4 regions of the Alteromonas sp. G4i35 genome follow, and region 2 is predicted to be linked to each of the others. Evidence: predicted binding sites of a transcription regulator. Region 2 holds the regulator's gene; each other region holds the start of a gene.
The links. The regulator sigma-54, encoded in region 2, starts transcription at its own class of promoters, with help from an activator protein. The targets are predictions, from matches to a motif close to GTTGGCACGNNNNTNGNNT.
Positions count from the first base shown of each region.

Region 1: the regulator sigma-54 is predicted to act here: its motif matches at 4,715-4,733, upstream of ACFI6L_RS05725 (DUF2726 domain-containing protein).
Region 3: the regulator sigma-54 is predicted to act here: its motif matches at 4,419-4,437, upstream of ACFI6L_RS15725 (EF-hand domain-containing protein).
Region 4: the regulator sigma-54 is predicted to act here: its motif matches at 4,012-4,030, upstream of ACFI6L_RS10565 (formate/nitrite transporter family protein).

Region 1 covers NZ_JBHNZD010000007.1:69,426-76,760, forward strand. The annotation lists gene ACFI6L_RS05695 (GNAT family N-acetyltransferase) at 1-164, opposite strand, end outside; gene ACFI6L_RS05700 (DUF2721 domain-containing protein) at 161-562, opposite strand; gene ACFI6L_RS05705 (rhodanese-like domain-containing protein) at 699-1,103, opposite strand; gene ACFI6L_RS05710 (cobalamin-binding protein) at 1,237-2,160, opposite strand; gene ACFI6L_RS05715 (cobalamin biosynthesis protein CobD/CbiB) at 2,160-3,104, opposite strand; gene ACFI6L_RS05720 (5'-methylthioadenosine/adenosylhomocysteine nucleosidase) at 3,106-3,807, opposite strand; gene ACFI6L_RS05725 (DUF2726 domain-containing protein) at 3,972-4,559, opposite strand; gene ACFI6L_RS05730 (hypothetical protein) at 4,769-5,218, opposite strand; gene ACFI6L_RS05735 (M20/M25/M40 family metallo-hydrolase) at 5,378-6,895, opposite strand; gene ACFI6L_RS05740 (FAD-dependent oxidoreductase) at 7,024-7,335, opposite strand, start outside.
Region 2 covers NZ_JBHNZD010000025.1:71,016-78,350, reverse strand. The annotation lists gene ACFI6L_RS16175 (response regulator transcription factor) at 1-287, shown strand, start outside; gene mgtE (magnesium transporter) at 338-1,696, opposite strand; gene ACFI6L_RS16165 (HPr family phosphocarrier protein) at 1,871-2,143, opposite strand; gene rapZ (RNase adapter RapZ) at 2,143-2,988, opposite strand; gene ptsN (PTS IIA-like nitrogen regulatory protein PtsN) at 3,073-3,516, opposite strand; gene hpf (ribosome hibernation promoting factor) at 3,530-3,817, opposite strand; gene ACFI6L_RS16145 (RNA polymerase factor sigma-54) at 3,848-5,329, opposite strand; gene lptB (LPS export ABC transporter ATP-binding protein) at 5,403-6,128, opposite strand; gene lptA (lipopolysaccharide transport periplasmic protein LptA) at 6,131-6,685, opposite strand; gene lptC (LPS export ABC transporter periplasmic protein LptC) at 6,654-7,232, opposite strand; gene kdsC (3-deoxy-manno-octulosonate-8-phosphatase KdsC) at 7,229-7,335, opposite strand, start outside.
Region 3 covers NZ_JBHNZD010000024.1:72,259-79,593, forward strand. The annotation lists gene ACFI6L_RS15710 (fused response regulator/phosphatase) at 1-1,337, shown strand, start outside; gene ACFI6L_RS15715 (tellurite resistance TerB family protein) at 1,589-2,029, shown strand; gene ACFI6L_RS15720 (putative bifunctional diguanylate cyclase/phosphodiesterase) at 2,211-4,283, shown strand; gene ACFI6L_RS15725 (EF-hand domain-containing protein) at 4,582-4,863, shown strand; gene ACFI6L_RS15730 (sensor histidine kinase) at 4,924-6,321, shown strand; gene ACFI6L_RS15735 (hypothetical protein) at 6,323-6,907, shown strand; gene ACFI6L_RS15740 (sigma 54-interacting transcriptional regulator) at 6,904-7,335, shown strand, end outside.
Region 4 covers NZ_JBHNZD010000014.1:21,780-29,114, forward strand. The annotation lists gene fusA (elongation factor G) at 1-285, shown strand, start outside; gene cynS (cyanase) at 399-848, opposite strand; gene ACFI6L_RS10560 (protein kinase domain-containing protein) at 867-2,777, opposite strand; gene ACFI6L_RS10565 (formate/nitrite transporter family protein) at 2,904-3,752, opposite strand; gene ACFI6L_RS10570 (transglutaminase TgpA family protein) at 4,194-6,260, opposite strand; gene ACFI6L_RS10575 (DUF58 domain-containing protein) at 6,257-7,335, opposite strand, start outside.

The DNA.
Region 1 (7,335 bases), on a different contig from region 2:
ACAAAGCTCTTTGCATAGTAATCAGCAAGTAGCTCGTTGGTTAGGTAGTTATCTCCGTGCACGTGATTACCAAGAGCAATCACCCCTGCAAAAAACTCAGGCGCTAGAGACTCGTAGCTGATATCACTTTGAATTATGTGGCTCAAATGATTTGTGGGCTTCATACTTTTTCTTTACGCGGGGCGTTTTTCATCCCGTCAAGGTGCACATCCAAGGCTTCAACTGATATCAATATTTCTCTTACCGACATCCATAGTGAATACAGAAGTGATACTAAACTTGCAGCAAACACCCAGTTTCCTACCTGTTGATAGGTGAGGTATATCGCTAGCATGGATACTACACAAAGAAAAAAACTACCCACACCTGCTATTTGCATTCGCTTAATAAGTTGAATACGTAATCGAAGGTTTTTTATTTGTGCTTGAGTATTCTCATCTCTCTCTTCTTTTGAAAAGTTTCGGATAATAGTTGCAAGCGTTAAAAAGCGATTGGTATAGGCTAGAAGCAATAAAGAAATCGCCGGAAATAACATGGCCGGAGTAGCAATATCTATTTTCATGGGTGTTTCATACAATCGTCGAGTAAAAAGAGTGTATCACAGGGGCTCAGTTACACACAGTAATCAGCCAAGAGGTTGAACTTACAACATCTTTAGTGCCAAAGACTAATACGAAGGAGAAGGCGGAATATTGAGTCTACATTCGGTCAACTGTCATGCCAGCGGCACTCCAGCCTAACATATCGCCTTCTAAATGCATGACTTCAGAAAAATCGAGTTCTTCCAATACTTTCATTGCCAGTTTGGCTCTTCTGCCTGAACGACAATAAATGATAATAGGCTTGTTTTTGTGGCCTTCTAATTCGCTAAGGTAGTCATTGATATTTTCATGGGGCATATTTACTGCGCCAGGAATGTGACCATCGGCGAATTCTTGCGGAGAGCGAACATCAATAAGGAGCCAGTCGTTGTTAGCAACTCGCTCGATAAGATATGGTGATGCGGCAACAGAGGCTTGCGCGGTCGCTTTCGCTGTGCACTGAAGCGACACAAACAATGCAACACTGATAACAACTAGAAAACCCGCAACAACAATCCGCATGAATAAAAACTCTTACCTTTTTATAGAAGATTAGAACCTGCTCTTATTCTGTTACACAAAGGCGCTTAAGTTGAGCCAAGTCGGTGTGTATCAATTGAAAACAGCCCAGCAGGTCTAGACTTAAGTATAACGCTTATGCGCTTTCTTTAATACCTTTACAGAGTACTTTTAGTTCATTTATTAATCGCAATGAAAACCTACTGGTGACGTCTGGATCCACAACAATTAAGGGGGCTTTGAGGAAAGAGCGATGATCACGCCAGAATACCTCAAGTTCTGAATGCGTACTTTTAGATGCCGCAATGAGTGCATGAGGTTGGCGAGTGAGTACATCTTTTAATGCGACTTGAGGATAGTCTACAGGACTGTCTGCAAATAATGTTTGAGCACCACACACATTCAGCAGTTGGTTACCCCACGCGTTGGGACCGATGGTCATAAGTGGAGCAGTCCACGAATAATAAAATACTGGTATAAGCGAGGATTTGTCGTATTTACTTCGAAGTTCGGCTAGTTCGTTGAGAAAATCATTGGAGAGCTGGGTCGCCTGCTTTTGCGTATTTGTAAGTGCCCCAAGCCTTTTAATTTCGCTGGCTATATCAGTGATATTTTCGACCTTACTGCTAAATACGTTTAGACCCATCGAGGAAAGCTTATGGATATCTTGCGGCTTATTGCCTCCATCCCATGCAAGAATTAAATCAGGTTCTAACGCCACAATGGTAGCGATATCGGCACCTTGAAAATCCGCCACCCGCTTAATATTTTTCGCGGCGTCAGGATAGTCGCTATAGTCGCTTACACCTACAAGGTTAGGGCCTAAGCCCAAACTAAATGCCCATTCGGTAAGGTGGGGCGCAAGGCTGACTATCTTTAGCTCGACGGAATTTGATAAGGCGCTTGATTCCGAGCTTGGTGCAACATCGGCAGAAGCAAATTGATCTGAATGAGCTAGGTGCTTTGTCTCGGCATCTGATTCTGAGTTAGCAAATGTGAGAAGAGGTAAATAGCTTAAAATTACAAAAAAAATGGTTTTCATCATAACTGCTGTTTTCATTAGGCTACGGCCATTGCCAGCATAGCTAACGATGCGAAGGCGCTAACCGCAATCATGGCATGAGTAACCGTATTTTTGGCTGTCAACATGTGAGAGTACTTTACCTCGTTAGCGCCTCCCACGCGGGTGTATCGAATCTTCTTGTTGGCATAAATTGCTGGGCCGCCGAGTTTAATATCAAGCACACCGCCCATAAGCGCAAGCAGTAGCGAGGTTTTATCTTTCACTGGGGAGCGCTTTATGGCGCGAAACCCTTTAATAGGATGGCTGACCAGTAGTGTTGCTAGACCACCAATGACCGCGGGCGGCATATTAAGTAAGTAAACAAGATTACGTACGGGTTTGGCAAAGAAAGTCATTGCAGGGGTTCGGTAATGCCACTGCCAAGATGTGAGCAAAAGCAATCGATAAATGAGTGCGCCTATGGGGCCTGCCACTACAAAGTAGAAAATGACGCCGCAATAAAGATAAAGAAACTTCAGCCATAGCGATTCTATCGCGGCTTTGGCAATTCCTATATCGGAAAGTGAATCGCATTGACGTGCAGTAATGGTTTGCGCCATTTCACGTGCGAGGGATTTTTTATTTCTTCCCACACTCGCCAGCACTTTTTTGTACTGTTGACGCTGGTAACCGTAGTCGAGCAGTGCGACAAGAATAATCGCCTCAAAGAATACGGGGTATTGGGCCATGTACACCAAGATGGCAACACATACTACCAATGGCGCAAGAAGAACTAGGGCGGCTAATGAGCCTGAAATATAGTGCTGAGACCTACCGTATTCACGAGAGGGCACCACTTTGCGCCCCATTTGCTGAACGAGGTAGCGCATGAGCGTTAATGGATGAGTACTTTGGGGCCAGCGCCATAATGCGTCAATGGCGATAGCCAGCCAAAGTACGAATAGCGACTGGTATTGCGGGTCGCTAATTACCTCTGTCATCTTATTTCGCGAGGGCCTTAATCATTGCCATAACTAATTGTGCTGAGTGTTTAGCGGCAGTGTCTAGATACTCTTTAAAGCTCACTGACGACGTTTTTCCTGCAATATCCGACAATGAACGAATGACAAGGAAAGGCGTGTCGAGCATATGGCAAGTTTGACCTATAGCTGCACCTTCCATCTCAACCGCTTTCATGTCTGGGAATTTTTCACGCAGTTCTGCTACAGCTTCGTCGCTACCGATAAACGCATCGCCCGTACAGATTAAACCTGTTGTCGACCGAAGCGACGTAATGCCTGTGGCAGCACTACGAGCGGCTTCCATTAACCTTGTATCGCAACGGAAATCTTCAGGCATACCTGCGCATTGACCGAGCTTGTAGCCAAAATGGGTTAAATCGGCATCATGGTGAATAACGTGACTGGCGATCACTAAATCACCGATGTTTAGATTCTTGTCGAAACCTCCGGCAGAACCGGTATTGACAACAGCATCAGGGGCGTACTGTTCGATAAGTACAGTAGTAGCAATTGCTGCAGCCACTTTACCAATACCGCATTTTACTAGCACCACTTCTATGTCGTTAAGTGTACCTTCGTAAAACGTCAGGTGCTTCCACTGGGTTTCTTTTACATTCCAAAGTGACGCTTTAAGTAGCGCAACTTCTTCGTCCATTGCACCTAAAATACCAATTTTTTTCATAACTTTACCGACGGTGTTGAGGGAATTTAACGCGTGAATACGCTGCTGAAAGCGTTAATTGTATAAGGAAAACGGGCAAACTGACAGAAAAATGCCTCTGTTACCGCTATTTGAGAGTAAGAAAATAGCAAAGCAACAAAGGCCAGGGGAAGTGGGGTTATGTCTTAAGCTGCAGCTGGTCTGCTTGAACGCACTGGGCGAGTCGGGCGCTTTGGTGGCTCTGGATTATGCGTTGGCAGCTGTGCCATTTTTTGCTGTAAACGGCGATAAGGAATGAGTTTGTTTTCCAAACACTCGCGAATATCGTCAACGGTATAACCAGACTTCACTTTAATTCTTGCGTGAGGAAGGCCGGCAGCATCAAGTGCTCCGGTTACAAACCAGTCTTTTTGTGATTTATAACCATCTTTGCCTTGGCTATGAACTAAGTCGATAGCAAGAACAGGACTCATGTCGTGTTTATCTACTAATACAAAGTCGAGTTGTCTGCTAGAAGCTCTGCTGATGGCTTGGCTTGCCGTCTTTTTATTTGCAGACTGGCGAACCGCCACTAAATCGTTAAGACGCACACGGCACACTATGCGAAACTCTCTTCCCATAGCCTGTTCGATAAGGTTTAAAAAAGAGTGTTCAACGGGGGTGAACAATTGCGGCTTTCGCCTAAATGGAAATGCGACACCGCCGTCTGACAACTTTATGGCACCCAGTGCAACGACAATAAGTAACATCATTAGAATAATTGCCAATTCCATCGTAACCCTCGCAAATATCAATAGTTAAAGCCCACGGAATGCGTAATAAAGAAGCCCGCTAAAGTGTTTATATCGAAAAAAGCTTGGGCTCCGTTTGCAGTTTGAGCGTCATAAAAATGACACTCACTGTTACCGTGGAGTAGTTATTGATGATTTTGCAAAGCAGATGCCAACATGAGTAGATTTTTTAGTTGTCTTGCTAAAAGGGCTCATTTCGTTGTGGATGTAACAAGAATATCCACTTGAGAGCCAGTATTATCTGGGCTGATTATTACTCTGACCCCTTTATCTTCTGAGGATAACAACGTGCGGCCGCTAACTGGCGTGTGAGTTTTTAAAGCGGGGTGCGCCGTTTGGTAAACATTCAGTAATTCACTCGGGGAGCGAGGAGAGTGGTAAACCATTACTGCTGTCTTGCTTTCGTCAAATGCTTGGCATTGTCTTGCATCATCAGAAATCTTAACTTGCTGAAAATCAGAAGGGCAAGACATGATGCTTGGCTTACTAGGTGAAGAGTTGACGCTTTGTTTCTTAGTTTGGTTGTTAACTTGCGCATTTAATGAAGCGTCAACAGCAATGGTATCAGCTAAGCTGGCATTGCTCGCTGCTATCGCCAGTGTTAGACAAAATGTAAGTTTCTTAATGTTTAAATGCTGCATAGATAGATTCTTCACCCGATGTGCGATGTCTTTAATTGCTTAAACGATAGTAGAGTCGTAACTCTCGCGCTTCAACTAAACCTTGGTCTATTAACGTATATTAGTGAGGTTTTTCGTATAGGTTTTGGTTTAAAGCATCACTTCATCACTACAACTCTATTACTGGTCATAAGGCGTGGTCAGTAATTGATACAGCGCATTTGTTCCACTGTAAAAGTTCCCTATACGTAAGTTTTCATTAGGGGCGTGTTGATTGTTATCAGCATTGACTAATGGAATAAGAATTACCGGCTTCTCTATACTGTTTACTAGCGGTGCGGTTGGAACAGTACCCCCCATCATTGGAATAACTACAACCTTCTCATCGCTTACAGATTCTAGTGCCTTTTGCGCCCATAGACCAACTGGCTCATCGAGGGACGTTTGTAGTGCTGCAGTGCCGGGGCTAACTTCTATAAGAATGAGTTTTTCATGCTTTAGACGGGTTTCTTTTGATGGCAATTCGTCCACAATGTGATATCCCTTAGCTGTTATATAGTCTTTTAACAGCTTAACTTGTCTGGACGAGTGAGCCTCTTTTGTAGTTCTAATATCGATGGACGCTGTAGCGCTAGCCGGAATGATTGTCCTTACTGCTGTTGTGCTTGCAGCGCTCAATCCATTGATATTTAGAGACGGAAGACTAATGGATTCATAGTAGTTGCCACCTACAGACTCTGACTTTGCTACCCCAAGGCGTGCCAATAGTGCAGTTTCATCAATAGGAATGTCTCGAAGCACCTGTTTTGTTTCTTCTGACAGAGGAGCGTCTCCGTAATAATTAGGAATAGTCACCTTGCCATTTTCATTTTTCATCCCTGCTAAGAGTGTTGAGAGCATAAAAGCGGGGTTTTGAATGTAGTTGCCAAAGTGCCCACTATGGCTATCAGAATTTGGTCCGAAAACAGTGAGCTTAATCAGTGTCGCACCGCGATGACCGAAAACCACGGTAGAAGCGTTGGATGGATGCATGGGACCGTCTAACATTACTACGGCATCTGCAGAAAGCTGCGCTTTGTTTTTTTCTATCACTTTTGCGAGGGTAGGAGAGCCACCTTCCTCGTTTGAATCAAGGAGCACTTTGATATTAACTGATGGCGTCACCTTATTCGTCGAAAGTGAGTTTATGGCTGCTAGTAACATCATAATTGGGGCTTTGTCGTCAGATGCCGAGCGCGCAAAAATACGCCAATTAGGGTCATAGTCTTTATCGAGTAAAGAGAGTGGTTTTTCAACCCAGCTGTCATTTTCTTCGATTTTTAGAACGGGCTGCCAAGGGCTGTCTTGTTCCCACAACTCAGCGTTAACCGGTTGACCATCCATATGTGCATAAAAAAGCAGGGTAGGGGCATTTTTCCCAGCTAGCATGTAATCAGCATACAGCATCGGCATGCCGTTGTTTTCCAGCAGCTGAGTATTAAAACCATACTCGCTGTATTTCGTTGCCGTCCAACGCGCAACCTTTTCTATATCAGTTGCTGATTGCGTTGCAACGTTGGGTAGCGTGAGATATTCCAAGTAGTCTGCGAACACTGCTTTAGCCGAGCGAGTGGTAAGTGCGTTACTTTCCTCTGCCTGGGCGCAATATGAAACGGAAACTAAAAATAACCCGTAAAGTAGCCCTGTCCGCAATCTCATGATGTCATCTCTTTATTCAATTATTCTATCTAATGTAAATCGTATCTCTTTAGTTTTAAATAAAAAAAGCTCGATAGCAGAACTATCGAGCTTTTCGTGAATGGACAATAGGCCTTAGTTAGCGAAGGTTAAACGCCAATATAGTCCATAATCCCTTCTGCGGCTTTACGGCCTTCGTCGATAGCAGTAACAACCAAGTCACTACCACGTACCATATCGCCACCGGCAAAGACTTGCGGGTGAGAGGTCTGGTAAGCAAATTTGCCAGCAGATGGCGCGCGTACGCGACCTTTTTCATCAAGCATAATGCCGAAGTCAGCAAACCATGGCGCAGGGCTGGGCTGGAAGCCGAAGGCGATAATTACCGCGTCAGCTTCTAGTACGTGCTCTGAACCCTCTACTTCAACAGGGCGGCGGCGTCCATTGGCGTCAGGCGGCCC
Region 2 (7,335 bases):
CCTTAAATGGCCAAGTGCTAACGTTAACGGCTAGGGAGTTTGCGCTACTGGATTATTTTTGTCGTCATCCAAACCAAGTTTTTTCTCGCAATCAATTGCTCAGCGAGGTGTGGGGCTATAACCACGAAGGCTACGAGCACACGGTGAATACCCATATAAATCGGTTACGCACTAAGCTTGATAAAATCAACAGTATTGAAAATGGCGGACAGCTAGTAGAAACCGTTTGGGGTGTGGGTTACAAGCTGAACGTCAATGGATATATAGCGAAAGCGCTTATTGCATGAGTATTTTTTAGCTCACCATGCCCTATCAGGCATGAGAGTTCAAAATTAACTTAAATTAGAAACAGCGTCGCAGTACCTAAGAAAGCAAAAATACCCACTACATCGGTTATCGTAGTTAAGATAACACTGCCAGCTAGGGCAGGGTCTATCTTAAGACGCTTCATGATCATAGGTAAGGTTGCACCCGCTAAAGCAGCTGCAATCATGTTTACCATCATGGCAAAGGCAATAATTACGCCCAGCATGTAATCTTGTTTCCATAACGCGATGACAGAGGCAATAAGCACAGCCCAGATGGCACCGTTTAAAAAGCCGATGGATATTTCTTTACTGATAAGCCATCGTGAGTTACTTGCGTTAACATGGCCTAGTGCCATACCTCGAATAACTAGTGTTAGCGTCTGATTACCCGCTACACCGCCCATACTAGGGACAATGGTATTTAAAATAGCTAACACAGCCAGTTGGCTCAGCGTCGCTTCAAATAGATCACTCACCATCGCAGCCATTAGCGCCGTCACTAAGTTTACCGCCAGCCACACCGAGCGTCGTTTGGTACTTTGCATAACGGGTGCAAAGGTATCTTCGTCATCATCAAGACCCGCCATACTCATCATCGAGTGTTCCGCGTCTTCACGAATAATATCAACCACGTCATCAATGGTAATTCGGCCCACTAAGCGATGGTTTTCATCTACAACAGGTGCTGAAAGCCAATTGTATCGCTCGAACAGGCTTGCCACTTCGTCGTCTGGCATATTCACAGGAATCGCTTCAGATTCCTCGTCCATAACGTCAGACACTTTATCGTCGGTATCTGCGGTGAGTAAACGGGTAACCGGAACAATACCAACAAGGTTGTCAGTTCGGTTTACCACGTAAAACGTATCCGTATTCTCAGGTAGCTCACCTTTTAAGCGGATATAGCGCAGAACCACGTCAATGGTCACATCTGGACGTAATGTGATGGTGTCGGTGTTCATGATGAAACCAGCGGTTTCCTCACCGTAAGACAGCGCTTGCTCTGCGCGCACGCGATCTTGTGCATCCATCGAATCTAGAATATCGGCCAATACTGGCTCGGGAAGGCTGCTTAGCGTCTCTGCTAAGTCATCGGTATCCATCTCTTCAAGTGCGTCAACCACATTAGCGGGAAGCATTTTTGTAATGATACCGTTTCGAACATCGTCAGACAGTTCTTCTAAAATGTCGCCGTGAAAGTCACCATCAATGAGCTCCCATAATTCGTCACGGGTTCTGCTAGGGCTAGATTCAAGAATGTGGGCGACGTCTGAAGGCGGTAATTCAAGCAGAAGCTTACGTACAGATACGAATTGACCGTTGGTCAACGCAGCGTTGAGTGCGCGTAACTGAGTTTGTACGTATTTAGAAACAAGCGCTTCTGCCATAAGGCGTTATTCCTACAAGCTAAAAGATGAACAATGCAGGCCATAGAGCCTAAGTGGGCGTAGAATATCGCAATTATGATGAGTCTGTCATGATAATTGCGTAGGTTTTGCGCAGGATTTTAAGATAACTGCGCTAAGTGTCGATTAATTGGTCAATGGATTGGGCAAGTAATACTATTCGTCTTCGTTAAATCTGCCCTCAATAAGCTCTTCAATAGCTGCAAGTGCATCAACAGCATCACTGCCGTCCACAATCACGTCTACCTGTTCACCTTGATGGCTTTCAAGCATCATTAATCCCAATACACTGCTTGCGTCTGCTTCTTTATCGCCTTTTTTTAAGATGATTTTAGCGTCGAATTGATTAGCCAGTTTAACCAGTTGGGTCGCCGCTCTTGCATGCAACCCTAACTTATTGACGATAGTTAGCGTTTTTTGAATAGTCATTACTGATTCAGCTCTCTATGGCGAATTTGAACATCAGGGTGTATTTCACTGAAGGTTTTCGACAGGGTCTGTGCGATATAAACCGAACGGTGTTGCCCGCCAGTACAGCCAATGGCTACGGTTACGTAACTTCTGTTATTGCGCTCTAAATGAGGCAGCCATGTCGTTATTAAATTCTGAATTTGCCAAATGAACTTGGTCACTACAGGCTGCGACCCCAAAAATACTTCTACTGGTGCGTCTAATCCGGTCAGATGTTTAAGGTCGGGCTCCCAGTGGGGGTTAGGTAAAAAGCGGGCATCAAAAACGTAATCCGCATCTTTAGGAATGCCGTGCTTAAAGCCAAACGACTCAAACACAAGCACAAGGCGTGAGCTTTTCTTACCCAGGATACGCTCTCGAATTAACTCTGCCAGTTGGTGAATGGTAAGCTTATCTGTATCTAGATATAAATCTGCGCGCTCAGCAATAGGAGCAAGTAGCGCAGACTCGGCTTTAATGGCTTCTGAAAGCGACTTATTGAGCTTGGCAAGAGGGTGAAGACGACGTGTTTCGCTAAAACGCTTAACCAGTACATCATCGCTCGCGTCAATGTAAACAATGGTCATCGACCACGAAGAAGGCAGGTAGTCTAGAATTTCTACCAAATCGTCAGGATTTTTGGGTAAGTTTCTCACATCGATACTTACCGCAACCTGATCGTACTCGTCAACAACTGTATGGGTTAAAGTGGGAAGTAAGTTTACCGGTATATTATCAACACAGTAATAACCTAAATCTTCCAATGCGCGAAGTGCGACAGACTTACCAGACCCTGAACGACCACTGATTATTATCAGCTTCACCTACTTTCTCCCTAATACTCTGGTTTTATCACATACGCGTTGTTGAATTAGGCGCCCACTAAACGGTTAATAGGCGCTTAATGTTTAACTTAATGCAGATAGAATATCGTCGCTTGTCGTTGCGCGACGTATTGCTTTAATCGTTTCTTTGTCGCTTAGTTTACCAGCCACGGTGGCCAGCGTTTGAAGGTGTCCTTCGGTCTGTTCCTCGGGAACGAGTAGCGCAAAAAAGATGTCTACGGGTTTCTCGTCAAGGGCGTCGAAGTCGATTGCTGGCGTGCTGGTTACAACAATGGCGATCACTTTTTCAAGGCCCGGCAGGCGCCCGTGGGGCAGGGCGATACCATTGCCAATGCCTGTACTACCCATACGCTCTCGAGCCATCAAACTGTTGAGTACCGTTGCCTGATCAATGTTCTCGTTTTGCTTGGCAGCGATATCAGCGATGATCTCAAGAATTCGCTTTTTACTATTACACTGAACCGCACACTCGGTGCGGTCCAGACTTACGATGGCTTGTATATCCATGCTTAATTAACTACTAATGTTTTTTCAGTTTTTCCTTATGCTTGATTACCTGCCGGTCGAGTTTATCAACCATGCTGTCAATCGCCGCATACATGTCGGTATTTTCTGAGGATGCGAATACTTCAGCGCCACTTAAATGAACGGTCGCTTCGGCTTTTTGATTTAATTTTTCAACGTTCAGGATGACATGCACATTAGAAATGTGATCAAAGTGACGTTCAAGTTTGCTGAACTTCGTATCGACATAATTACGCAAAGAGTCGGTGATTTCGACATGATGACCAGTAAGGTTGATTTGCATATTTCGTCTTCCTTATATTATTAAGCCCGATTAAATAAGGCTTTTGCGTTGGTTCGACGGCGGGATCGACAACGATTCCCGGTACTTTGCTATTGTTCGCCGGGCAACTTTAATGCCTTGTTCGGCCAACAATGAAGCAATCTTGCTATCACTTAGCGGCTTGCTAGGCTTTTCAGCGGCCACTAATTTCTTGATCAATGCACGAATCGCTGTAGATGAACATTCACCACCAGACTCTGTTGCAACGTGGCTTGAGAAGAAATACTTCAATTCGAAGATTCCACGTGGCGTATGCATGTACTTTTGCGTTGTCACTCGCGAAATAGTGGATTCGTGCATATCTACCATTTCTGCGACATCATTTAGCACCATTGGTTTCATCATTTCCGGGCCGTGCTCAAAAAAGCCCATTTGCTGCTGCACAATGCAGTTTGCAACCTTCATTAAGGTTTCGTTACGAGATTCAAGGCTCTTTATGAACCACTTAGCCTCTTGCATGTGTGAGCGGATGAATTGTGAATCGCTACTATTCTTGGCACGGCGACTCATTGCAGCGTATTGTTGATTTACGCTTAATTTAGGCAGACTGTCGGGGTTCAGCTCAACCACCCAACGGCCATTTTTCTTAGTTACTGAGACATCAGGAATAACGTACTCAGGCTCTTTAGTAACTAAAGCACTACCTGGGCGAGGATTCAAGGTTTGCAGTAAACGCATTGCCTCGCGTAGCTGATCTTCTTTCAATCGGCTTTTACGCATAAGCGTACGATAGTCTTTGCTGCTCAGTAAGTCAGAGTACTCTTCAATTAGTTGCTTTGCTTCAGCAAGCCACGGTGTGTCTTCTGAAAATTGGCGCAATTGCACCATCAAACATTCTTGTGGAGAGCGTGAGCCAGAACCAATAGGGTCGAACATCTGAATGCGCTTTAGCACACATTCTATTTCGTCCATTTCAATCGGCTCTTCCATATCATCATCGTTAACCGCTTCTAAAATATCATCAAGGGTAACGGTTAAATAACCTGACTCGTCAATAGAGTCGATGATTGCTGTAGCGATTGCGCGATCGGTATCCGAGAAATGGGTAAGGCGCATTTGCCAAAGAAGGTGCTCTTGAATATCTTCAGTAGTCTCACCTTGGAAGATTTGCTCGTCGTCATTGGATGGACCCGGAGCAGGCGAAGATGAAGCAGAATAGTATTCGTCCCATGTGCTGTCGATTGGCAGCTCATCGGGAAGATCGTTTTTCTCAAGTGCATCGCCGGCTTCTAACGTGTCACTAGATGCAGAAGCAGTGGCCTCAGAACCGCTGTCATCGTTGTCGATATTGTTCTTTTCTAGTTGCGGCTCGTCGTTACCTTCTTCAACTTCTAATAGCGGATTAGAATCGAGCGCTTCTTGGATCTCTTGTTGAAGATCAAGTGTAGAAAGCTGCAGCAGTTTAATGGCCTGCTGAAGCTGTGGTGTCATGGTAAGTTGTTGGCTAAATTTTAGCTGTAAAGATGGTTTCATCTACGTCTTATTTAAATGCTCTAAATTGAATATACCAGAGCGAAACTGAAAAATGACAATTCGGTTACATTAACTATAGCCTGAATTGTTCGCCTAGGTATACATCCCTTACTTTTTGATTACTTAAAACCTGTTCCGCCGTTCCTTGCGCAATAAGCTCGCCATGACTCACAATGTACGCCTTTTCACAAACATCCAATGTCTCTCGTACGTTATGGTCCGTGATAAGGATTCCAATACCCCTATCGCGAAGATGTTGTATTATCTTCTTTATATCATTAACTGATATTGGATCAACACCAGCAAATGGTTCGTCTAACAAAATAAATTGCGGTTTTGCTGCCAGAGCGCGGGCAATCTCAACGCGACGGCGTTCGCCCCCTGACAAACTCATCCCCGTACTATTACGTATATGGTTAATATTAAATTCATCAAGTAGCGCATCTGCTTCTTCTTCTTGCTGTTGTGAATTTAAATCTTTACGGGTTTGCAAAATGGCCATGATATTTTCATGCACTGTGAGCTTTCTGAAAATAGAGGCTTCCTGCGGTAGGTAGCCAATTCCGCGGCGTGCGCGCTCGTGCATGGGCTGATGAGTTAGCTCATTGTCGTCGATTTCAATTTTGCCTTTATCCAGATTCACTAAACCAACAATCATGTAGAATGTGGTGGTCTTACCAGCGCCATTTGGGCCAAGAAGACCAACAATTTGACCCGTTGAGACAGACAGACTTACATCTCGAACAACCTGTCTTGACTTGTAAGCCTTAGCAAGATTTTTAGCGCTCAAAGTTGCCATTGCTATTCATTGCCCTCGTTGTCTTTTTTGTCTTTCTTAGACGAAGTTTTGCGAATGGTCTCAGGTGTGAATACTGTGGTCACTCGACCCTCACCATCTTTACCTGCGCCGCCAGTCGCTAGCAATTGCTCGGTAATCATATCGAACGTGATGTTGTCACCCTGTACTTTACTGGTGTCTTGTTTCAACTCTGCGTTTCCGGCAAGAGAAATCGTTCGGTTCACCACTTCATAGCGTATTTCATTAGCTTTTGCCGAAACTGGCGTGCCGTCTTCCAATTGCTGGGAATAGCTTGCAGGCTTTCCTCTAGCAATAAATATTTCACGACCACCACCGTCAGTGGCAATTACTTCCACTTCGTCAGCTTCAATAACCAAAGAGCCTTGAGTTATGAGTACGTCGTCTTTGTACAACGCGGTTTTATTTTTACCGTCGATAAACTGGGTGTTCGAGCCTATTTTTATGGGCTGCGAAAAATCATCTTCACTGGCGTGTACCGCACCGCTAGCGATGGCAAGCAATAAACTAGTTGCTAGGGGAATAAGTGGTTTGTACATGATCTAAAAGCTCGTATTCTTGTGTGCGTAAATTCGCGTTAAACCCATTACTTAAAATGACATATTGGGTGCCCAGTATTTCAACGGGTTGGTCAGATGTCATTTGCTTGGTTTCTAAATTAATTTGAATGTACTCGGTCGATATACTTCTGACAAAGTCATCGCCAGTTTGGTTCTCAATATTAACTTGGTTTTCCAGCTGGATTAGCTCGTTATTGTATAGTGTACCTTCATCAGCGGTTACCACCCATGGTGATGACGCGTTTTCTGTATAAAGGGTGTATTTAGGTTGCTGAAACAATACAAAGCCAAGCTGGTCGTAATGCTCCATCGACTCTGCAAATACTTTGTGATTTAACTCACCGTCTTGATTGTACAGCGTAGTGGTTAGATTTTTTGCTTTGTAGGCGGGCTTTAGCGCATCGTTTTCACGATTCCCCTGCGTTTCAGGCTGCTCTTCCATCCACGTAGGGATGTACATCAGCATCGCCAGAATAAATAGCGCCGATATACTTAATCCTAAGCGATTAAAGCCAAACAGGCTCATACACTAGCTCCAAAAATCTCATTTGCTACCCCTTTGGCCTGCAAAATGGTATCCGATATTTCTCGGACCGCGCCAAACCCACCGGGAAGGGTCGTAATCCAGT
Region 3 (7,335 bases), on a different contig from region 2:
AAATTCGAGCCCACTTAAAAATACGTGCTTTGAGTGAACACATAGAACAGCAAAATAAAGCACTTCGTTTATTCAATCAAAGAGTGGCGAGAGAGCACGCCATCGTGGAGCATATTTTTAGCCACGCTATTGTCAATCGACCCGAGGTAATGGCGCATTTCGACTGCTTCCTAAAGCCAGCTGAAACCTTTAATGGCGATCTCTTTCTATGCGAATCAAGCCCTAGTGGTGGTATTTATTTTGTGGTGGGAGATTTTACAGGCCATGGTTTGGCGTCTGCAATTGGTGCGTTGCCTGTAACCCGAGCCTTTCAGGAACTCAGCCAGCAAGGGGTATCTATTTCTGAGATTATTTCAGAATTAAATCGAATTTTAATTAAGTTTCTACCAAGTGACATGTTTATGGCCGCAGTGGTGGGCGAAATTAATGCGGGGGGCAATAGAATAAACTTATGGCAAGGTGGAATGCCGGCTGTCATTGTTCCTGCGAAAACTGATTTAGCATTGCGCTGCATTCCCTCACGTCACATGGCATTAGGGATCCTAGACGAGCATGAACTCAACACCGATTGCGATACCATTCAATTAGGATGCAATGAACAGCTTGTAATTTGTAGCGACGGGCTAATTGAGAGTACTAATCAAGAGGGAGAAATGCTTCTTGAGGAAGGCTTGGTAAGAATAGTAAAAGAGCAAATGCAGACGCATGGGAAAATAGAATCCAATTCACTTTTTCTTAAGGCGAAAGAGCATTGCGCAGCCTCTTCATTTCACGATGATGTCACGCTAGTCGTGTTTACCTCTCAACCCATTAAAACGCCCGTATCACCAAAGATGGATTTTGGATTGCCATCGGTGCATGAAGTTGCGCTTGACGCACAACATTTGAAACAGCCTGACATTCTTCAACGCGTGCTACAGCTTGCGGGGCAATGTGAGGGCATTCAAGCGGTGCGTTCGATAATTTATACCGTGTTGTCGGAACTGTTTAATAATGCGTTAGAGCATGGGATCTTGAAACTCGACTCAAAACTCAAAGCTGATAGTACAGGGTTCCATCAATATTACGAAAACCGCGAGGCTTCACTAAAAGCGCTTAGTCACGGGCGAATTAATATTAGGATAGAGTCTTTACCCCTTAAAGGTAAGGTGCTGATAGCGGTTGAAGATAGTGGTGAAGGCTTTGAGTGGAACAAGGCAAGTACGGTAGGCCGGCGTCATTCCGTTCATGACGAAAGCTTTGGGCGTGGGCTCCCTTTGCTTCACGCGCTGTGCGAACGAGTGTGGTTCGAAAATGGCGGGAGTAAAGTGATTTGCTTACTTGATACTAAAATTTAGGCGCCTTTAGAAAATATCTTTACGAGCAAAATGTTCATATTCATGTTTCTCTGAAGGCTTTTAAACTCTCACTTTACAGCTCTAGTCGCTGAGTACAGTTTACATAGACTTGCTTGCTTAGTCATCGCTGTAAATCTGTCCATCTAATCCAGCAATTAATCGAATTTAGCTTTTACCGAGTAAAAGTTTTATCGATACTCAAATTCCATTAACCGCGGGCGTTTCTGCGGTGACACAAGAAGTAGGGCCCCATGCTGAAATCATTTCTTAAACTTTTCGAAGACACGCATAAGCGCACAGAGCCAACGTATACCGTTGAATTGGCGACTGCTGCATTACTTAGTGAAATTGTAAACGCTGATAATGAAGTAACGGATAGCGAGAGATGTGAATACGAGAAACAGCTCAGAAAGCATGTAAACATAGATGAGGAAGCGATGTCGTTGTTGCTTGAAAGAGGGCAAGAGACGGCTGACGATTCAATTGACTTAGTGCGTTTTACTCAAGTACTAAATAAACACTGCAGCGCTGATGAGAAAAGAGATGTGATAAAGAGCCTCTGGGCTATTGCATACGCGGATGAATCTTTAGCGCCTCTTGAAGAGAGTACTATTCGTCAAATAGCTGATTTATTGTACGTTCCCCATAGCCAATACATTAAAACTAAACTTGAAGTAGTTGAAAGAACATAGCGTTCATCATCACTCAGTTAGTCTTTTTTGTCTTAGCTAAAAAAATGGATTCAAATTTAGCGACCTGTACCTTACTATTGTGAACAAATAATAATAAAAGCTTAGCGGTGACAGTGCTGTTTCAGAGCCTATGGCATCACTTGCTTACAACAGCTTGCAGTACTGAAGTAAGGGTAGTTGAGTGTTTAGAACGTTGAAAATCCCAATTGGGCTTGTCATTGCATTGACGATGTCGGTGCTGGCGCTCTCTGTGGTAATTGTTAATAAATTAGAACACAACGCGTCTGTGGTGGATGTGGTTAAAGGCAATACCGCGACGTTAAGTAACGCTTTGTCGCTGCAGTTATTGGTTGTCATGGAGCGAAGTCCCGGTGATAACGCATTATTTTCCTCTCTTTTTCAACCGATAAAAGAACACGATAATCTTATTTCCGCCACGCTATATGACAACGACTATCAAGTCATTTCCACCATTCAACCTGATTCCTTAAGCCAGCTTTCCAATCAATCTGTTCCTCTTGATCCTGCAGAAATTCCATTTGGTGTTACGCAATACGACAATGTTATCACTGCCCATCAAATTGTAGGTAGTAGCCTATACCCACTTGGACATGTTGTTCTTTATGTGGATATTGAAGACACCATGGCGGCAAGTTCAGCCCGCCAGCTCATTAAGCAAGTGCCTATCGTTATCGCGGTTTGGCTGCTTTGCACTGGCACTTGTGTCTTTATTTTATACCGTTTGATTTCTCCTATTGGGTCGCTGAGGCAGTTTACTCAAGAAGTATTTGAGTCAAAAGACTATGCGCTGCGCAGTTCACTTAATACATCTAATGAAATTGGACAGTTATCGAATAACATTAATAGTTTATTGGATACCATTGAAGTTGAGTTACTTATCAACTTTGAGCAAAAGCAAACATTGGTTGATCAACAAGAAACCATGTCTCGTCTGGCAAACTTCGATAGTTTAACCGGTCTTCCCAATCGACAGTTTGTTCTCGATAACTTAAGACTTGAGCTAGCCAGAGCCAAAAGAAATGATGAAGACTTACTGCTCCTGTTTTTTGATTTAGATGGGTTTAAGGGCATCAATGATTCTTTAGGACATGAAACCGGGGATCTCATTCTCATAGAGGTTGCTGACAGAGTTCAGTGTTTGCTGCGCGACGGCGATTTATTCGCGCGACTGGGAGGGGATGAGTTCTTAGTACTGCCCGATAGAGATGTGACTACTGACCAAGCGCAAAGCTTGGCAACGCGACTTATTACCGCATTTGATGAGCCTTTTGAACTGCGTGGCTTATCACTAACGGTAGGTTTAAGCGTTGGAATTGCTACGGCTTCCGATGCGGGCTACGACCTAAGCGAACTGATGAGCAATGCAGACCTTGCAATGTATCGCTCAAAAGCGCGAGGGCGGGGCAGCTACACACTGTTTACACCTGATATGGTTGAGTCGCATAAGCGTAAACTCCACTTAGCTAACGGTATTGAGCAAGGAATCAGCAACGATGAGTTTGTTGTTTATTACCAGGTTAAAGTTAACAACGAAGGGAATGTAATCGGCGTAGAAGCGCTTATTCGTTGGCAACATCCTGAATTTGGCTTGGTCATGCCGAACGAGTTTATCCCCATTGCTGAGCAGGGCGGTAAGATCACTGCAATTACCCGTTGGGTAATTAAGCGCGTTTGTATTGATATGCCAGATTTAAAACAATGGGCCACGTCTCCGTTTAGAGCCTCAATCAATTTATCTGGACATGATTTGCGAAGCTCGCAGCTGTTTGACTACATCTACAATACTTTCAAGCTCTATGACATCAACCCAGAAAACATTGAATTTGAAGTGACAGAAAGTGCGTATCTAGAAAACTTTACTCTTTCAAACAAGTTCTTCAGACGCATCGGAAATATGGGGTGCGCCATAGCTCTAGATGATTTTGGAACGGGTTACTCCTCGTTAAGTTACCTGACGCAAATCAATATCGACACGCTAAAAGTTGACCGACAGTTTGTAATGGAAATTCAAACTTCAGAACGAAGCCGTCTTGTGACTGGGGCAATTATTGATTTGGCGAAAAGACTGTCACTCTCGGTATGTGCTGAGGGCATAGAAAACCTTGAACAGTGGAATTATCTTAGAGAGCATGGATGTGACAATGTGCAAGGATTTATGTTTAGCAAGCCCATCCCCTTATCGGAGCTCACTTGCTCTCCCTCCCATTACAGCGATAGTAGTTTCTCTGTATAGCAAGGTATCGATAAAACCACTTTGACATACAGTGTTTCAAAGTGGTGTTTCTTTTTTGCAACATTTAACCTGTATGCTGAGTGGTTGATAGTACACTTATTTGCATATGCTGCTGTTTTTAATGTGCTTTTTCTTTTTGGTCTGAAAATCGCATAAGCAGTTTGAATGCAATTATGATAGTGGTTAATTGAAGACTAGTGGTAGTATCCATGAGCTTTAATAGCAGCATAACCTGATAACACAGGGCTGGTATCAAAGCGGATTGAGAAGGATTTTAAAAGCGTTTAGCGGAGGATTCATGATGAAACGTCTCGAAAAAGTTTTCTTAGCACTTTGTGCTGTTGCTGCAGTACAAGCCATTTCAGTAGCGGACGCGTACGCAAGTCCAGCGCGTTCGTTGATGCAGGAATTAGACACAGATAAAGATGGTCTGATATCACTTAAAGAAGCGGTTCGACACACAGGTCTACTGCGTAACTTTGGGCTGATTGATGACAACGAAGATGGCAAACTTTCCGAAGCCGAATTGGCAAAAAGCAAGTTGACGCCAGGCAATGAAAAGCTCACAGCAAGTGAGTAGATAAAATAATATATTTAAGAGGGTAAGGTTCTGATAAACAAGGTTTCGTTTGGTGAACGCTTGGTACAACTTGGTTCACTAAGGCAGTTGACGCTAGGTAGTTTTGTACTGGCCCTTATCCCTCTTATAGCCTTACTTTGGCAAAGTCAAAGCGACTTAGCCAAAGTGGGTCAAATGACAACACTTGAAACACGGTTTGTTGTCGATGTTGTTAGCGACATGCAAAGACTCGATAACGCGGTCGTTGACGTAGAGCGCAGCATTCGCCAATTTGCTGTGTTGAGAAATGAAAGGGTGGCCTCTCTTTCTGATAACGCCATCGATCAATTTGCCGTGGCCGCTGACAATCTATGTCAGGCTCTCTCGGTACCAACTACCTGCACACGACTTTCAGAACAGCTAAATCAATTAGCCGAATATCGAGCGATTGAAGACCAGCTTTTACTTAATGCATACCTTGCGTCAGTGGGCGATAGCGTCGACCAGCTTCGCGACGATGTAGAAGCCGCTATTACTGAACGTGTCAAAGTCCAGCAAGATGATTTAAATGCCATGCAAGCAAAACAAGCTTGGTCTACAGCTATGCTTGTAAGCGTTTCGTTATTGCTAATACTGATGGGGAGTCAACTTATTGTGAACCCCGTTAACAACTTAAAAAAGATTATAAGGATCATGGCCCACAGCGATGGTCAGCTTCCACCCCTTTCAAGACAAGCGCCAAAAGAACTGATTGATGTAGAGAAAGATTTACATTGGCTTTATGATCGACTACAGCAGTTGGAGCATATTAGAACCGCCTTGCTGCGACACGCTGCTCACGAGCTCAAAACTCCGCTTGCTAGCATTAAAGAAGGCTGCAGCTTGTTGTCTGAAAACGTGGTGGGCGAGTTGAATAACAGTCAACGCGAAGTACTTTCGCTACTTACAGCTAGCACGCAAAGGCTCAACACGCTGGTGGAAAAGTTGCTCGACTACAACCTGCTGTTGCAACAAGCTCAGCCAAAAATGGTACAAAGTGACGTTAGTAAGTTAGTTTCTGCTTGTTTAGAAGATTACGCGCTCGCCATTCAGGATAGAGAAGTGGAAGTAAAGATAACTGCGTCCGAGGTGCGTATAGACGAGGAGCTGTTTAGAAGAATACTTGATAACTTGGTGTCCAATGCAGTCGCGCATGGCGCAGTGGGAAGACCGATAAATATTAGCCTTTATAACGAAAACGATAATCTTGTACTGGATGTTGCCAATCGCGGTAAGCGTATTGCTCCAGAGTCAGTACATACTTTATTTGAACCTTTTATCCGAGGAACCGAGCCGAGAAACGACAATGTCATTGGGACGGGTTTAGGGTTATCAATTGTTGCCGATTGCGCTCGACTGATGCATGGTGATGTGCGTGTTGTAGATGTAGACTATGCCGATGTTTGCTTTAGAGTGACCATTGGGCAACAGGAAAAATAAAATGAGAATAAGTGGTTTAATTGTCGCCTTACTGGTGCTGACAGGATGTCAGAGTTTAACCAGAAACAACGACAACGCAGGTGAGCCAGAAAAGGTGACGCCTGTAGCTAAAATAGAACGTGGCCTTTGTTTATTTGTTGAGCCTCCACAGGGGTTCGAGCACAATTGCGATGCAACCTATTGGCTTAACGCGTGGATTGACGCGGCCAACCAACCTTGGTTAGAGCGTAAGCAAGCATTAAAAGCGTTAGGTGATACAGCATCTGACACGCTTCACGCCTACGTTTTAACACTACCAACAGATACACCTTATCAAGACAGGTTGCGCGCGCAGCTTGCGTTAAATGATATTGCTGGAACATTTACACCCACTGCGCAAGAAGTGGTGACTGTTATTGCTGCGTCGCACAACAATCAGATTATGCAGCTTGAATCTGCCATGGTGGTGTTGGAGCAAGAAAATACTTCTCGTGGCGAGAAAGTAAAAGCACTTGAAATTGAAGCAGTTAACCTGCGCAAAAAACTAGAAGAATTGTTGCAGATTGAAGCAACACTGATGGATAAAAACAGGAGTACACAACAGTGAGCGAAAAGGCGAGTAGCAACCCTAACTTATTGTTGGTAGATGACGATAAGAGCTTATTGCGCTTATTAACCATTCGTCTGGAAGGCGAAGGTTATGAGGTGACCGCAGTGGAAGACGGTCAATCAGCGTTAAGAAAGCTTCAAAACGACAACTACGATGTAGTATTGAGTGACTTGCGTATGCCGGGCTTAGATGGTCTGAGTTTGTTTGAAGAGATTATGGGAATTAGAAAAGATATTCCTGTAATTCTGATGACGGCTCACGGCACCATTGCTGATGCGGTAGCAGCCACTCAGCGTGGTGTATTTGGGTTTTTGCCTAAACCTGTCGATCACGATGAATTACGCGCGCTGCTGCAAAAAGCACTTAGCCAGTCTCAAGCTGCTCAGCCTGGGGATTGGGCAAAGGACATCATTACCCGTTCTCCA
Region 4 (7,335 bases), on a different contig from region 2:
GTGATGAAAGTTGACGTATTCAGCCCAGAAGACAACGTTGGTGACGTAATCGGTGACCTTAACCGTCGTCGTGGTATGATCAAAGACCAAGAAGCTGGCGCTACTGGCGTTCGTATCAAGGCTGACGTACCTCTATCTGAGATGTTTGGTTACATCGGTCACTTACGTACTATTACATCTGGTCGTGGTCAGTTCTCTATGGAATTCAGCCACTACTCAGCATGTCCTCAGAACGTAGCTGACAAAGTAATTGAAGAAGCAAAAGCACGTAAAGCTGCTAAGTAATTAGCCTTTGCGAACGTAAGCTGACCTTGGGTTAGCTTACGCTTCAAGAAATACTAAAAAGCCGGTCGCATGACCGGCTTTTTTTATGTCGAGTGTCCCATCCTGAAATACGTTTAGTACATCTTATATGGCAGAAACTTACCTGACATAACTACGCTGACACGGTCACCTTTAGGATCGTTTTCGCGCTGTAAATCCATAGAAAAATCAATGGCACTCATGATGCCGTCGCCAAACTCTTCATGAATTAATTCCTTTAATGTAGTGCCATACACACTCACTAATTCATACCAGCGGTAAATAAGTGGGTCGGTAGGGACTTCTGTGGGTAACGAGCCTTTGTAAGGCACGATTTGAAGCCAGGCAATCGCTTCGTCGGTAAGCTCAAGTAACTCACCCACGGCTTCAGCTTGCTGTTTTGTCATGGCCATTTGTCCTAAGCAAGCTGCTGTACTCCATTCTTTTGATTGACCAACAACTTCGGCAATCTGGCTCCACTTTATGCCTTTTAAAATTTTGGCTGACTGGATCATGTCGGTAACTTGGGTTCTCGATGTAATCATTTACATTTCCTTAAAGGGTTAGTTAAACAAAATGAGCGTAACTAGATTGCTAAAAATAAGTGCCAGTATTAGCACCTTGTACACAAAAAGAGGGTGTCGTTTTACTAACGGCTCGTACGCCGTATGTTGTGATGGATTTGGGTAGCGAAGCGAAAAAAGAAACTCAGATAGTGAAGAAAATCGCTTATCAGGGTTCACATGCAAAGCACGTTTAAGGGCGCTATCAACCCAATTAGGTATTGGTCGATTAGGAGCCAGTGCGGTTTGGTATTTTAACTTTTTCTGCTCGGCCAGCGTGCGACAGTGAGCGAGCTTTGTGCCATAGGGGTAACGCCCGCACAAAAGATAGTAGGTGAGTACGGCTAAGGAGAACAGATCAGAGCGCTCTGTGCCAACATTTCCTAAAAAGTATTCAGGTGCGGAAAAAAGTGCAGCGCCAGGAATAGGTGTGTCACTATAGAGGCTTGGGGCATCGGCTAAGGCTGCTGAACCCAAATCTATAATTGTACACTGCCCTTGTTCGCTAATAATAATATTGTCGGGGCGTATATCCCTATGAACAATGCCCTGACGGTGCATTGCCTGTAAACCTTTACCAACCTGCTCGATTATATTTCTAACTTGCTCTAATGGCGGCGTAGGATTATCAACAGCCCATTGAGCTAGCGTTTGACCTTGTACATATTCACTTACGCTGTAAAAAGCAGAAGGAGAGTACGGTAAACCCAAATCAGTAAACGTTGGGCTTTTAATAACGTGTGCCGAATTAATCCGTCTCGAAAACCAGCTCTCTATTAGGAACCCATTAATCATTTCTGGTGATAGGGTAAAATCGGTAGCCGGCGTTTTTACAACCACAGGGCTTTTTGTGTGCGTAGCTTCACAAGACGAACTGGTGGCAATAAAGACATGGCTTCGGGCCGACGTATAAAGCTGTCGTTCTAGCTTCAGTCCATCAACATCATCACCCGTTTTGAAGTTTGCGGCAGCAGAGTCTTCGCATACTTGTTCATCAGACTGCTGATTTGAGTAATGAATCGCAGCATCAGAAACCTCAGAATTGGTTATCAGTTGGTCGCCCAATGACCTGTTAAGTACAGATGAATGGGGTGAAGTTGAAACGCCTGTATACAGTGGGTGTCTGTGATCGTCTAGGCCATCATGGCTAGCTACAAGAACCTTTACGAGAAGTAAGGTGAGGTTGTCATCGCTTCCTCTAGTAAATGCCTCATGTACTACCAACGCAGCTTGGTTTTCAGAAAGCGTATCGGCCTCACTGATTTTCATAAGAATGGTGGGTAGCGAAACAAACTCATAAACCCCGTCGCTACTTATCGAAAACGTGCTCGATGAGTTGAGGGTGAGTGTTGTGTGGTCGATGTCTATATGTGCTTGAACGCCTAATGCTTTAGTAAGATAACTCTGCGAAGGCTCACTTTCCGATACTTTACGATGAGGTTTTGTGAGTAAGACAGGCGACTGTGCGTTCTTAGAAATAGCCTGAATTTGACAATCCCCCACATGAAATACATCCATGTGATTGCCTGTTACCACCGCCACTGTTAACGTGCACACATAACCTTTTTCTGGTGTATAGCAGAAGGGACTTCTTTGCGTACGTGTGTAAAGCAGCGCGTTTATCTCTTTAATAATGGTTTCAGCGCGCGTCTTAACCGACCATTGTTCCGGCGCCATATTAAACAGTTTAATAAACTGACTGGTAGCAAAGTCGCTAGCAACTTGGCTAACCGTACTGCTACTTACACCGTCGGCGATAACAAAAACGCTGCTTTGATCTGGGTTATCAGAAACATGAAAAGCGTATGCATCTTGGTTTATCGCTTTAACGCCGGCTGTAGAAAATGCACTTACACTGAGCGTGTTAGCTGGTGGGTTAATTGGGGCGTTTAACGCGGCTCGCTCATTCATGTTTAATTGCTTCTTACCTGCATATTTAATTATGAGCCCAATTAGTTATTTCCAAGGAAACGGATAACGCCATCATGACGTGTCTTGTAGGGACAAGGCATGATGGCTTTAAGATAAGCGCCTTAATTAAATAGGCAGTGTTTGCGATGCAGCGGCTTTATCAACAGGGATAGTACGTTTGGGTAGCGTCTTAACGTGGGTGGTGTACAGGGTTAGTCCAGTAAAGGCGAGGCCACCAACAAGATTTCCAAGTGCAGTTGGGATCTCGTTCCAAATGAAGTAGTCCATAACCGAGAAGTCGCCGCCCATAATAAGGCCAAATGGGAAAAGGAACATGTTTACTACTGAGTGCTCAAAACCCATAAAGAAGAACAGCATGATTGGCATCCACATGGCTAGTACTTTTCCGCTAACGTGAGTTGAAATCATTGCACCCACTACGCCTAGCGACACCATCCAGTTACACAACATGCCGCGAATAAAAATGGTGAACCAGCCTGCAACGCCGTGTTCTGCGTAGCCCAATGTACGAGCTTCGCCAATGCTGGCTACCTTAGTCGCGATGGCACCGCCATCCACGTTATACCCCATGGTAAAAATAAACGACATCATAAAGGCCACGGTTAATGCGCCGCCAAAGTTACCTAAAAATACTAATCCCCAATTTCGTAGAATTTGTTTTGGCGTGACGCCAGGTCGCTGTGCAAGCCAAGCGAGTGGGGTAAGTACAAACACGCCGGTTAATAGGTCAAACCCCATAAGGTAGAGCATACAAAAGCCCACTGGGAATAACACTGCGCCAAGAAGAAACACGCCGGTTTGAACGGCAATGGTAACGGCAAAAACAGCGGCTAGGGCCAATATTGCACCTGCCATATAAGCGCGAATTAGAGTATCTCGTGTAGACATATAAATTTTGGCTTCGCCTGCATCTACCATCTTGGTTGCAAACTCAGCGGGGAGAAGATAAGCCATGGTTTCACCTCACGTTGTCGTTATTAATAAGTTGTCATCTGTGTGTTGGCGTTTACTGTTTCAATGCGTTCCAGAAGATCAAAAAAAGGCGTCCGCAGCGCTCTCGTAAGAAAGAACTGGGGACGCCTTTGTCCGAAACTCATGCATTGTGGTAGCTAACAAATAAACCGTCGGTTATGTGTACGCCTTTGTACTCTAAAGCCCGTTGGCAACTAATACTTGTATAAGCGCCTTCGTACTTTTGTTATCCATTTGTACAAAGCTAAAAAAGTGCCAATAACCAAAATGTATGTAAATGCGTTATTTATTGCTTTTAAAAACAATGCTTTGTATAAATTCATGGCTGTGTTGATAGACGCTCGCGCCAAGGCACTATTAATTAGTCTGCACTAAAAAGGGGGGGAGTGTGAGTGTTTAAGGTGCAACCGGTTTAACCATTTCCTACTTTAATGCCTGTTTTAACATTTTTAACTGACGCTTCATGGCTGGATAAACTTTTGTCTCTTGTGTTCGATGTGCGTATTCTTCATGCTCAAATAGTTCACACAGAAGTGTTAGTGCCTTGGTAGCATCTTCGTTTATCAAAGGGTTAACTTCACTCATAAAGGCGGACAAGGTTTTATTCCCTCTTTCTTTTCCTGTTTTAGCTTCAACGCATTTTATTGCGTTTAGTAGAACTCTGTGTGAGGGCGATAGTGTGTTGCGATGCGTTTTGGGTAAAAAATAAAGTGCTAAAATAAGCCCAATTAGGCCAATGGCGGAAAGAAAAACAACTCGCATTTTTTGCGGCGTTAGCGAGCCTAGTAATTCTTCAAGCATGTTGGTTTGCGCAGTATTGTCAAAGCCCAGTACCCATTTACTCCACGAGTAATCGAGCTGTTGAAACCAGCTTTGTAATGTTGCAAAAATAGCAGCGTTGCTAAGGTCGCCCAAAATACTGGCTTTACGAGACTCCCCAAGCTCTTCCAGCGCACGTTCAAGCCCGAAGGTTAAGCGTGACGGTGCCACCATACTCGTTGGGTCGTGTCGAATCCACACACCATCAATAAAAGCTTCCACCCACGCATGTGCATCGTACTGCCTTATTTGAAGCACATTGTCATTAAGTGCGCTTCCGCCCTGGTAGCCTGTCACCATTCTTGCCGGTACCCCTGCGGCGCGAAGCACATACACCATGGCGCCTGCGTAATGGGCACAAAAACCTGAGCGTTCTTCAAATAAAAAACGGTCGATGGGGTCGGTAGGCATGGCGTTCGGCGATAGGGTGTAGCGGAAGCCCCCTTGATTAAATTCACGCATTAGTGCGCTAACTATTTGCTGTGCGCTTGAGTATTGTTTGGCAAGTCTCTGTCCCCATGCTCTGGCTTGAGGGTTGCCATTCATGGAAACCTGAAGGTTTAGTTGCGATTCAAAATTTCCTATTCCGCTAGTGATTTGAGCAGTTGGATAGTAGCGCAGATAAAACGCTTTTTTACTGGATATTGGGCTATTCGCCCTTAACGTAAAATCAAAAAGACTTCTTACGAAAATACTGTTCTCGCGGTTGTTGGGGGTCGAAGGCGCTAACGCAAACAGCCACGTTTGCTGTGTGGGTTCCACGATCAATTCATAACTTATCACTTGAGGCGTATTTTCCTCGGCCAGAGCTGACAAGGGTGTTGGCTTGCCCATGTAAGCTAGCTGCTGCTCTGCCTGTTTGCGCTTGTCGCTAATAGACCAGGTTTTCCCGTCAAAATGTTCTAAGGTCATAGCGCGCCAATACCTGGACGGTGCAACAGGGACTGCTTCTGCGTTTTCAAATGTGGCGCTGAAAGCCAATTCAGATGAACTTGCAAGTGACGCAATATCACCAGGCGTCACCGTGTCAGAAAGCCCGGTTTCAGTCGACTTTGACGTGGGCATCTGCCAAAGCGGAGGGAGTTGGGGAAGCAGTAAAAACAGTAGCAGCGCGATAGGGAAAGCTTGGACAATAAGCACGGTCACGAATTTAATGCTTTTTGATTTGGGTATTCCTGCACCGTGATAAATGGCAGTCGCGAATAGCAGCAGGGCCAGTATTCCTGTATAGCCAATCCACGCAAATACGCTTAGAGACGAGATAAATCCGCAGCCGATCAAGAACAAACAGGTACATACAATTAAGTGAAAATCTCGTTTTTTCTCAACCAGCATGATTTTGAGCGCGCAAGCGACGGTCAATAGGTTGATCATGCTATCAAGCAATCCTACTGAAAAGCCGAACCACGATAATGCGAACACTGCCAATATCGCCAGCAAGTTAACCGTGCGTGATGTTGGCAAACTATTCAACGCACTAAGGCCTGCGGCCCTCACTATCACAGCACATCCACCTAGCATAATTACCCATGTCATAAGTGGCGCGGTAAGAGAAAAAAGAATAAGAGAGAAAGCTATGCAGAGCATAAGCACAGCCACGGACGTTGGTTGGCTAAACACGCTTTTAACAACGGTTAATTGTGATAAACGGCTTAAGATAGCGGAGTTCATTTCGTTGACCTCGCTCTTTCACTCTTTATGGAAGATATTGAGACCGTTTTATTTGAGGTTGAAGAAGCTTGTGATGAATGCGAATTCAAACAAGCAAGTGCACTAAGACATTCGTGCCTATGTTTTACCCCGCGAGCAGGGGCAATGTTAAGCCCTTTGTACTGTATTCCAAATACCCGGTCTGCGCCTGTCCAAGACAATGTTGCATAGGTAAGTGCCGACACGGCAGTTTCCACATCGATGTTTGAGGGAACTGAAAGTACAAAACTGTCGCTTTGCAAGGAGGTAAAGGATTTCGAAACCCAATTTCCGTTTTTCGCCACATGCTTCCACGATACGCGATTAAGCGGCTGTCCAACTTCGTAATCGTTTAATGCGTAGAAGTCCTCGTTACTTGTAAGGTCGTTAACCTGACTGACGCTATCCGACTCATTAGAACTCGCTACCTTATTAACAGTGACCGGACCTTCTTGAGGTTTTGCATAGACAGTAACCTGTTGGTCAAAATCGAGGTGGGTCCAGCATTTGTATAATCCCAACGGAAAATCGCATGCAATGGTTAGTCTGCCCAGTGCAAATCGCCCCCGTACTGGTATTGGAAGAGGCACGCTGAGGGTTTGCGTTTGTCTTGTATCCGTAACTTCATTGTCGTTTAAAGAAAAGCTGTACGTCTGCTGATCCACTGAGGTGTCTTGATTGCTTGCATGAACAGCGGTTTCCATGGGGCGCGCTGTATTTAGCCACTTTATTGCTAATACACCATTGCACGTTTTCGTTGGCGCTGCCGCGTGAGGGATAACCTGAAGCTGCAATTCACCCTGTAAGTTACAGTGAAATGGACTGGGGGGCGTCGCTTTAAGCGCTAAACGCGCAAAGTTTTGATGAGTGTAAAACAGCGTTAATAGCATAATGCTTAAGCACAAATAGCTAAGCAGCAACATCAAGTTGTTTTGGTAGTTAGTGCCAAGTAAAAACAAACACAGCGATAGAATAATAAAAGACCAACCGAATCCGCTCGGCAATATAAAAATACTGTTTAAGTTGAGGTGATGTTCGTGAGAAGCCGGAACTCGCC